2 regions of the Streptomyces sp. NPDC053493 genome follow, and region 2 is predicted to be linked to the other one. Evidence: riboswitches for the same ligand, from Rfam matches in the RefSeq annotation. Region 2 holds a riboswitch; the other holds the start of a gene.
The links. Region 2 has a riboswitch for cobalamin ahead of ACIGO8_RS16780 (ABC transporter substrate-binding protein). Riboswitches for the same ligand answer to the same signal wherever they lie in the genome.
Positions count from the first base shown of each region.

Region 1 (4,810 bases), on a different contig from region 2:
CGTAGACGCCCGCGATGGAGGCGATCGTCGCGGTCGGGGCGATGGCGAGCAGCAGGCTGTTGCGCATGCCGACGGAGGCGATCCGCTCGCGCAGCGCCGCCCAGCGCTCGGGCCAGTTCAGCTCCACGTCGTAGTGGTCGGGGTGCAGGACGCCGCGCGCGGTGCGGGTCTTGTCCCAGGCGGGCAGCGGGCCGCTGCGCTCGGCGAGGTCGGCGGAGGCCTCGTACGCGGCCAGCATGATCCGCTCGGCGATCCGGGTGGACAGCGCGCGGGCCTCGGCGGAGTCGAACGGCAGCTTCAGCTTGAAGAAGACGTCCTGCAGGCCCATCGCGCCCAGGCCGACCGGGCGCCAGCGGGCGTTGGAGCGGCCCGCCTGCTCGGTCGGGTAGAAGTTGATGTCGACGACCCGGTCGAGGAAGGTGACGGCGGTGCGGACGGTCTCGTCGAGCCGCTCCCAGTCGATGTCCGAACCGACGACGAACGCGCCGAGGTTGACCGAGCCCAGGTTGCAGACCGCGGTCTCGCCGTCGTCGGTGACCTCGATGATCTCGGTGCAGAGGTTCGAGGAGTGGACGACGGTGCCGGGCTCGGCGGTCTGGTTGGCGGTCCGGTTGGAGGCGTCCTTGAAGGTCATCCAGCCGTTGCCGGTCTGCGCGAGGGTGCGCATCATGCGGCCGTACAGGTCGCGGGCCGGCATGGTCTTCTTGGCCAGGCCCGCCTCCTCCGCCTTGCGGTACGCGGCGTCGAACTCCTCGCCGTACAGGTCGACGAGCTCGGGGACGTCGGCCGGGGAGAACAGCGACCAGTCGGCGTCCGCGTTGACCCGGCGCATGAACTCGTCCGGGATCCAGTGCGCGAGGTTGAGGTTGTGGGTGCGGCGGGCGTCCTCGCCGGTGTTGTCGCGGAGCTCCAGGAACTCCTCGATGTCCGCGTGCCAGGTCTCCAGGTAGACGGCCGCGGCGCCCTTGCGCCGGCCGCCCTGGTTCACGGCGGCGACGGACGCGTCGAGCGTCTTCAGGAACGGGACGATGCCGTTGGAGTGGCCGTTGGTGCCGCGGATCAGCGAACCGCGGGCGCGGATGCGGGAGTAGGACAGGCCGATGCCGCCCGCGTGCTTCGACAGGCGCGCCACCTGGTGGTAGCGGTCGTAGATGGAGTCCAGCTCGTCCTGCGGGGAGTCCAGCAGGTAGCAGGAGGACATCTGCGGGTGGCGGGTGCCGGAGTTGAACAGGGTGGGGGAGGAGGGCAGGTAGTCGAGCCGGCTCATCAGCCCGTACAGCGCCGTCACCTCGTCCACCGCGCGGTCGCTGTCGTCCTCGGCGAGGCCGGAGGCGACGCGCAGCATGAAGTGCTGCGGCGTCTCGATCACCTTGCGGGTGATCGGGTGGCGCAGCAGGTAGCGCGAGTAGAGGGTGCGCAGGCCGAAGTAGCCGAAGCGGTCGTCGGCGACCGGGTCGATCGTCGCGTCCAGCCGGTCGGCGTGCCGGGCGACGAACTCGGCGGTGCGGTCCGCGATCAGGCCCTCGCGGTGGCCGACGGCGACGGAGGCGGCGAAGGAGGTCGCGCCCTGTCCGGCCGCCTCCTCGGCGATGGTGAGGGTGAGCAGCCGGGCGGCGAGCCGGGAGTAGGCCGGGTCCTCGGCGATCAGGCCGGCGGCGGCCTCGGTGGCCAGTTCGCGCAGCTCCGCCTCGTCCGAGCCCGCGTGCCGGCCGCGCAGCGCGGCGGCGGCGACCTTGCCGGGGTCGGCGTCCGGGAGGTCGGCGGTGAGATCGGTCAGGGTCCGCAGGAGTACGGTCCCGGGGCCGTCGTTCTCGATCGCTGCGGCCGGATCGGCGGGCGCGATGGTCACGTGGGGGCTCTCCCTCGCTCGGCTCGGGGCCAGGGCGAAGGGAGGCGGGCGGCGGCGGCCGCAGGCATGGCGGCGCCGCGTCCACCGGCCCACTCCGCGAGGCCCGGACGTCTGTGACACCCGGAACGGACGGACCGGGCGCGCTGCCGGCAGGTCCTCGGACTCGCCCGTGCGCGAAACACGCAAAAGCACACCGTTGCGGGACAGTTCCGGATTTCCACCGGATTCCCCTGCGGCGACAGCGAGGACGAGCATACATGTGGGGGGCGCCGCTTGCCGCACCCCCCACATGTTGTGTGTCGTTTGCGCCGCTACAACTCCAGCGTGTAGCAGAGGAGTCGGAATTCAGGCCGCTCGGGGATCGGCGACCAGTCCCGTTCCGGGGCGCGGCCGAAGCCCAGCCGCTCGTAGATCCGGTGCGCGGTGCGCATCCCGGTCTGGGTGGACAGAACGATCCGCACACAGCCAGGAACGGCCCGCGCGCGGTCCACGCAGGCCCGCACGAGCGCCTCGCCGACACCGCGGCCGCGGGCGGCGGGCGCGACGGCCAGCATCCGGATCTCGGTCTCGCCGGCCTCGGCGCGATCGCCCATCACTCCGGGCGCCGGGACGAAGGTCACACCGCCCAGGACGGCGCCGTCCGCCTCGTCGCGGGCGACGGCCACGAGCACGTCGGCGACCTCGGCCCGCCCGGCCACGTTCTTCAGATGGCCGAAATACCAGTCGTCCTCGCCCTGGAGGAGGTGTCCGTCGTCGAGGTAGGCCCGGGCGGTGAGCTCGCCGAGGGTCGCGTACTCCTCCGGCCGTACGTCTCTGATCATGAAGTCCATGCCCGGCAGTCTCCCGCGCCCCGCGCCGGACGCGCGCCGGGGGGCCGCCGGGCGGCGCTTGGGGCCGCCGGGCGGTGCGGGGGCGCTGGGGCCGCCGGGGCAGTCGGGCCGCCCGGGAGTCGCCTCGCCGCGAGAAACGGCCGCCGGGACCCCTGGCAGGGGCCCCGGCGGCCGTTCGGAAGCGTGGCGGGACCGTTTGCCCGCCCGGTGGGATCAGTGCGCGCTGCCGACCTTCGGCGGCTCGGTGACGACGCCGGTGTCGCCGGCGTCGGCGGTGTAGTCCTCGGGGGAGGTCTCGTCGACGCCGTCGGGTGTGCCCACGGCGCGCAGGACGAGGGTGAGGACGACGGTGACGAGGACGTTGAGGACGAAGGCGGTGAGGCCGATGTAGCCGATCTCGCCGATGCCGGGGATCTCGGCGGAGGAGCCGCCGAAGTGTTTCTGGGTGGGGCTGGCGACGCCGTAGGCGGCGGCGGTGCCGTAGACCATGCCGACGGCCCAGCCGGCGATGAGGGCCCAGCGGTGCATCCAGCGGGTGAACAGGCCGCCGACGAGGGCGGGGAAGGTCTGCAGGATCCAGATGCCGCCGAGGAGCTGGAAGTTGATGGCGACGGTCTTGTCCATGGTGAGGACGAAGACGAGGGCGCCGACCTTGACCAGGAGCGAGACGAGCTTGGAGACCTTGGTCTCCTGGGCGGCGGTGGCGTCGGGCTTGATGAAGTCCTTGTAGATGTTGCGGGTGAAGAGGTTGGCGGCGGCGATCGACATGATGGCGGCCGGGACGAGGGCGCCGATGCCGATGGCGGCGAAGGCGACGCCGGCGAACCAGGCCGGGAACATGTTCTCGAACAGCTGCGGGATGGCGAGCTGGCCGTTGGTCACCTTCACACCGGCCGCGATCGCCATGAACCCGAGCAGCGCCAGCAGACCCAGCATCAGCGAGTACAGCGGCAGGATGGTGGTGTTGCGCCGGATCACCTCGCGGCTCTTGGAGGAGAGCGTCGCGGTGATCGAGTGCGGGTACATGAACAGCGCGAGCGCCGAGCCGAGCGCGAGCGTCGCGTACGTCCACTGGCCTGCCTCGCCGGGCACGAGCGCGCCCTTGGGCTTGCCGGTCTTCGGGTTGAGTGCCTCGTAGGCGTGGGCCGCCTTGCCGAAGATCTCGTCGAAGCCGCCCAGCTTGATCGGGATGTAGATGATCGCCACCGCGATGACGAGGTAGATCAGGGTGTCCTTGACGAAGGCGATGAGGGCCGGGGCGCGCAGGCCGGAGGAGTACGTGTAGGCCGCCAGCACGCCGAAGGCGATGAGCAGCGGCAGGTCCTTGACGAACCAGTGGGTGTTCTCGCCGCCGCCGACGCCCATCACGTCCAGGACGGCCTGGATGCCGACGAGCTGGAGCGCGATGTACGGCATGGTGGCGAGGATGCCGGTGACGGCGACCGCCAGCGACAGGCCCTTGGAGCCGAAGCGGCCGCGGACGAAGTCGGAGGTGGTGACGTAGCCGTGCTTGTGGGACACCGACCACAGGCGGGGCAGGAAGGTGAAGATCAGCGGGTAGACCAGGATGGTGTACGGCACGGCGAAGAAGCCGGCCGCGCCCGCCGCGTAGATGGCCGCCGGGACGGCGACGAAGGTGTACGCGGTGTAGAGGTCGCCGCCCAGCAGGAACCAGGTGATCCAGGTGCCGAACGAGCGGCCGCCCAGGCCCCATTCGTCCAGGCTGTGCTCGTTCTCGGCCCGGCGCCACTTGGCGGCCAGGAAGCCCATGACCGTGACGGCCAGGAAGAAGAAGACGAAGACGCCGAGGGCGACGCCGTTCACGCCGTCGTGCTTCACTGCGACGCACCTCCCTTGCGGGAGCGCTGGTCACGCTTCCAGAGCTGGTACGCGACCATGGTCAGAGCGGTGGAGATCACGACCCACAGCATCTGGTACCAGTAGAAGAACGGGACACCGACGAAGGTGGGTTCCACCTTCGCGTAGGAGCTCACCCACAGCATCGCGACGAACGGCGCGACGAGGCAGAGCGCGATCACCACTCTGGCGGGTGTGATGACCGGTTGTTTCCCTTGTGTCGCTTCTGACATGGCGAAACCGTCCCCTCGCTGATCACCTCGTAATGACGGGG
Region 1 is NZ_JBITXS010000001.1:524,849-529,658, reverse strand. It holds gene ACIGO8_RS02285 (ribonucleoside-diphosphate reductase subunit alpha) at 1-1,849, opposite strand, end outside; cobalamin riboswitch at 1,980-2,117, opposite strand; gene ACIGO8_RS02280 (GNAT family N-acetyltransferase) at 2,161-2,679, opposite strand; gene mctP (monocarboxylate uptake permease MctP) at 2,893-4,503, opposite strand; gene ACIGO8_RS02270 (DUF3311 domain-containing protein) at 4,515-4,769, opposite strand.
Region 1: another riboswitch for cobalamin. It lies ahead of ACIGO8_RS02285 (ribonucleoside-diphosphate reductase subunit alpha); the one in region 2 lies ahead of ACIGO8_RS16780 (ABC transporter substrate-binding protein).

Region 2 (4,810 bases):
CGGCGTCCTCAAGCTCACCGCGGACGAGTCCCGGGCCTGGCTCGGCGCGCTCAACGACCTGCGGCTGACCATCGGCACCCGGCTGGAGGTCAAGGACGACGACGAGAGCGAGCAGCTCTACCGGCTGCCCGACTCCGATCCGCGCAAGCCGATGGTGATGGCGTACCTCTGGCTCGGCGGACTTCAGGAGTCACTCGTCGAGACGCTCCTGCCGTAGCGGCGCTCCGCGGAACGGGCTACCGGCCGGTATCCGCGGTGTTCGCTCAGCGGACGCTCAAATCCGGATAACGAATACGTTATCCAAGCGCCTTCCTTGCCCTCTTGTGTCCTTTTGGCCCTGCTATTCATGTGGCGTGGGTCACGCGCGAACGCGCCGATCACTGTGAACCCCGTGATAAATCTTCACGACCACCCGGGGACGCCACCCCTGTCCCCGGGGGCGCTACGACCGGCTGACCGCCGGCGGCACTCCATCCACATCCGGGGGGATCAGGACCTGACCCGCAGCACACACGGCCCAGCGGCCGCGCGCGGATCAGCATGGAGAAAGGCGCACCACCATGACCTCAGTGCAGGTCGACAAGCAGCACGACGGCAATGAGGCCGCGGACTCCGCCTCGGGCGAGGGTTATCACCGGGCACTCGGCGCCCGCCAGATCCAGATGATCGCGATCGGCGGCGCCATCGGCACCGGACTCTTCCTGGGAGCCGGCAAGGGCATCTCCATCGCGGGACCGAGCCTGATCCTCGCGTACGCCATCGCGGGCCTCGTCATCTTCTTCATCATGCGGGCGCTCGGCGAGCTCCTCATGTACCGCCCCGTGTCCGGCTCCTTCTCGGAGTACGCGCGGGAGTTCATCGGCCCCTTCGCGGGCTTCGCGACCGGCTGGACGTACTGGCTCTTCTGGGTCGTCACCGGCATCACCGAGGTCACCGCCGCGGCGACCTACATGACGTACTGGTGGGACATCCCGCAGTGGCTGTCCGCCCTCGTCTTCACCGTGATCCTCTACGGCGCCAACCTGATCTCCGTGAAGCTCTTCGGTGAGCTGGAGTTCTGGTTCTCCATGGTCAAGGTCACCGCCATCGTCGGCATGATCCTGATCTGCGCCGGCATCCTCACCCTCGGCTTCTCCGACGCCGGCGACACCGCCTCCGTCACCCACCTGTGGGACCTCGGCGGCTTCTTCGCCGGCAAGGACGGCATCTTCTCCACCCTGATGACCCTGCAGATGGTCATGTTCGCCTTCCTCGCGGTCGAGCTGGTCGGCGTGACGGCGGGCGAGTCGAAGGACCCGAAGACGGTCCTGCCGAAGGCCATCAACACCGTGCCGTGGCGCATCGCCGTCTTCTACGTCGGCGCGCTGATCATGATCCTGTCGGTCGTCCCGTGGACCGAGTTCAAGCCGGGCGTCAGCCCGTTCGTCGCGGCCTTCGAGAAGATGGGCCTCGGCATCGGCGCCGCCATCGTCAACTTCGTCGTCCTGACCGCGGCCCTGTCCTCCTGCAACTCGGGCATGTACTCCACCGGCCGCATGCTGCGCGACCTCGCGCTCAACGGCCAGGGCCCGAAGGTCTTCACCAAGCTCACCAAGTCCGGCACGCCGCTGGTCGGCACCACGGTCTCCGCCGCGCTGATGACGGTCGGCGTCTGGATCAACTACCAGTGGCCCGGCGAGGCGTTCAACTACGTCGTCTCCTTCGCCACCATCTCCGGCATGTGGGCCTGGATCGTCATCCTCATCTGCCAGATCCGCTACCGGCTCAAGGCCGACCGCGGCGAGCTGCCCCAGTCGCCGTTCAAGGCGCCGGGCGGCATCTGGTTCAGCGTCTTCTCGCTCGCCTTCATCGCCATGGTCGTCGTCACCATGGGCATGGACAAGGACAACCGGGTCGCGCTCTACGGCGCGCCGGTCTGGGGCCTGATCCTGGCCGTGTCCTACCTGGTGCTCAAGGCCCGCAACCCCGAGAGCGCCGCCTTCGCCAAGCGGTCGTAACACCTCCGACCTGCACCGTCTCAGCATGCGGGCCGCTTCGTACCACTTCTCGGTACGGAGCGGCCCGTCTGTTTATTCTGATGAGCATGCTGACCATCACCCGGGCCCTGTACGACCAGATCGTGGAACACTCCCGCGCGGACCACCCCGACGAGGCCTGCGGCGTGGTCGCCGGACCGGCCGGCACGGGCCGCCCCGAGCGCTTCATCCCGATGCTGAACGCCGCCCGCTCGCCCACCTTCTACGAGTTCGACTCCGGCGACCTGCTCAAGCTCTACCGCGAGATGGACGACCGGGACGAGGAGCCCGTGGTCATCTACCACTCGCACACGGCGACCGAGGCCTACCCGTCCCGTACGGACATCTCCTACGCCAACGAGCCGCAGGCCCACTACGTCCTCGTCTCCACCGCCGACACCGACGGCGCCGGGCCCTTCCAGTTCCGCTCCTACACGATCGTCGACGGCGTCGTGGCGGAGGAAGAGGTCAAGATCGTCGAGGCCTACGAGTAGGCTGATCGCGACCTTTCGGGCGGCAGGACCCAGGAAGCCGGTGCGAATCCGGCGCGGTCCCGCCACTGTGACCGTCCCCCAGGGGACGCGAGCCAGGAACTGACCTGCCGCCTTCTCACCACCGCTCGGGGACGTGGAAATCCCCGTCAGGAGGCCCGCACCGTCATGTCCTGGCGCCGCCCGCTGCTGTCCGCCGCCGCCCTGATACCCCTGCTCGCCGCCTGCTCCGCACCGGCGCCCGGCACCGGGACCCCAGCCGCCGGCGCGGCCGCGCCCGGCTTCCCGTACACCGTCACCAACTGCGGTGTCACCACCACCTTCCAGGCCCCGCCGAAGCGCGCCGTGACGATGAACCAGCACGTCACCGAGATCATGCTCGCCCTCGGCCTGGAGAAGTCGCTCGCCGGCACCGCCTACCTGGACGACGCGATCCTGCCCGCCTACAAGAAGGCGTACGACTCCGTCCCGGTCCTCGCCAAGGAGTACCCCTCCAAGGAGGCGCTGCTCGCCGCCGCTCCCGACTTCGTCTACGGCGGCTACGCCTCCGCCTTCGACGCCAAGGCCGGCCGCGGCCGCGACGACCTCAAGGCCTCCGGCATCGCCAGCCGCCTCAACACCGAGTACTGCCCGAGCGGCCGCACCTCACTCGACGACCTCTACCGCGAGGTCGACGAGGTCGGCCGCACCTTCGGCGTGCCCGACCGCGCCGCGCGCTGGACCCGCGAGGCCCACGCCGGCGTCGCCGCCACCGAGCAGCGGCTCCAGGGCGTCGCACCCGTCTCCGTCTTCGTCTACGACAGCGGCGACAAGACCGCGTTCACGGCCGGCGGCAAGGGCATCGGCAACGAGCTGATCACCCGCGCCGGCGGCCGCAACGTCTTCGCCGACCTCGACAAGACCTTCGGCGACGCCGGCTGGGAACAGGTCGTGGCCCGCAAGCCCGACGTCGTCCTCATCTACGACTACGGCGCCACCACCGTCGAACAGAAGAAGAAGCGGCTCCTCGACGACCCCGCCCTGCGCGACGTGCCCGCGATCAAGAACCGCCGCTTCGCCGTGCTGCCGCTGTCCGACACCGTCCTCGGCGTCCGCGCGCCCGCCGCCATCGGCAAGCTCGCCGCCCAGCTCCACCCGGACCGGACGGGCTCGGCACACCCGGCCCGGACGCCCGCGGTCCGGACGGCCCCGGCCCGGACGCCCTCGGCCGCGCACCCGACCGCGACGCCCGACGCCCGATGAGCCCGGCCCAGCGGCAGTCGGCCGTCGTCGCCGGACTGCTCGTCGCGCTCGCGGCCGCGGTCGTCGCCTCGCTCGCCCTCGGCTCCGTCCGCATCCCGCCCGGCCAGGTCCTCGACGCCCTCACCGGCCGGGCCGCGCCCTCCCCGTACCGCACGATCGTGCTCGACGTCCGGCTGCCCCGGGTGCTGCTCGGCGCGATCGTCGGCGCCGGCCTCGCCGTCGTCGGCGTCGTCCTCCAGGCCCTGGTCCGCAACCGGCTCGCCGATCCCTTCCTGCTCGGGATCTCCTCCGGCGCCTCCGCGGGCGCCGTCCTCGTCCTGGTCGCCGGCGGCGGCATCGGGCTGATCGGCGGCCTCACCACCACCGTCGCCCTGCCCGCCGGAGCCTTCGCCGGCGCACTGCTCTCGCTCGTCCTCGTCTACGCGCTCGCCCGCCGCGGCGGCACCATGACCGGCGCCCGGCTGGTGCTCGCCGGCGTCGCCGTCTCGTACATCCTCTCCGCGCTCACCACCCTGCTGCTGGTCGTCGCGGGCCGGCCCGAACAGTTCCAGGAGGCGCTGTTCTGGTCGCTCGGCGGCCTCGGCAGCGCCCGCTGGGACAGCCTCGCCCTGCCCGCCGCCGTCCTCGCGCTGGGCATCGGGGCCCTGCTCACCCTCGCCCGCCCGCTCGACCTGCTCCTCGTCGGCGAGGAGGGCGCCACCGTGCTCGGCCTCGACACCGCCCGCTTCCGCGCCGCCGTCTTCGTCCTCGCCTCGCTCGTCACCGCCGTCCTCGTCGCGGCCAGCGGCAGCGTCGGCTTCGTCGGCCTGATGGTCCCGCACGCCGCCCGGATCGCCGTCGGCGCCCCGCACCGCCGGCTCCTGCCGGTCGCCGCGCTCGGCGGAGCGGTCGCCCTGGTCCTGGCCGACCTCGCCGCCCGGACCGTCGCACCGCCCCAGGACATCCCGGTCGGCGTGCTCACCGCGCTCACCGGCGGGCCCTTCTTCCTCTGGCTGATGCGCCGCCGTGCCGAAGGAGCGCCGGCATGAGCGGGCTGCGGGTCGAGGCCCTGTCCTACGAGGA
Region 2 is NZ_JBITXS010000005.1:119,648-124,457, forward strand. It holds gene ACIGO8_RS16765 (DUF2017 domain-containing protein) at 1-217, shown strand, start outside; gene ACIGO8_RS16770 (amino acid permease) at 561-1,997, shown strand; gene ACIGO8_RS16775 (Mov34/MPN/PAD-1 family protein) at 2,084-2,509, shown strand; cobalamin riboswitch at 2,491-2,632, shown strand; gene ACIGO8_RS16780 (ABC transporter substrate-binding protein) at 2,675-3,748, shown strand; gene ACIGO8_RS16785 (FecCD family ABC transporter permease) at 3,745-4,776, shown strand; gene ACIGO8_RS16790 (ABC transporter ATP-binding protein) at 4,773-4,810, shown strand, end outside.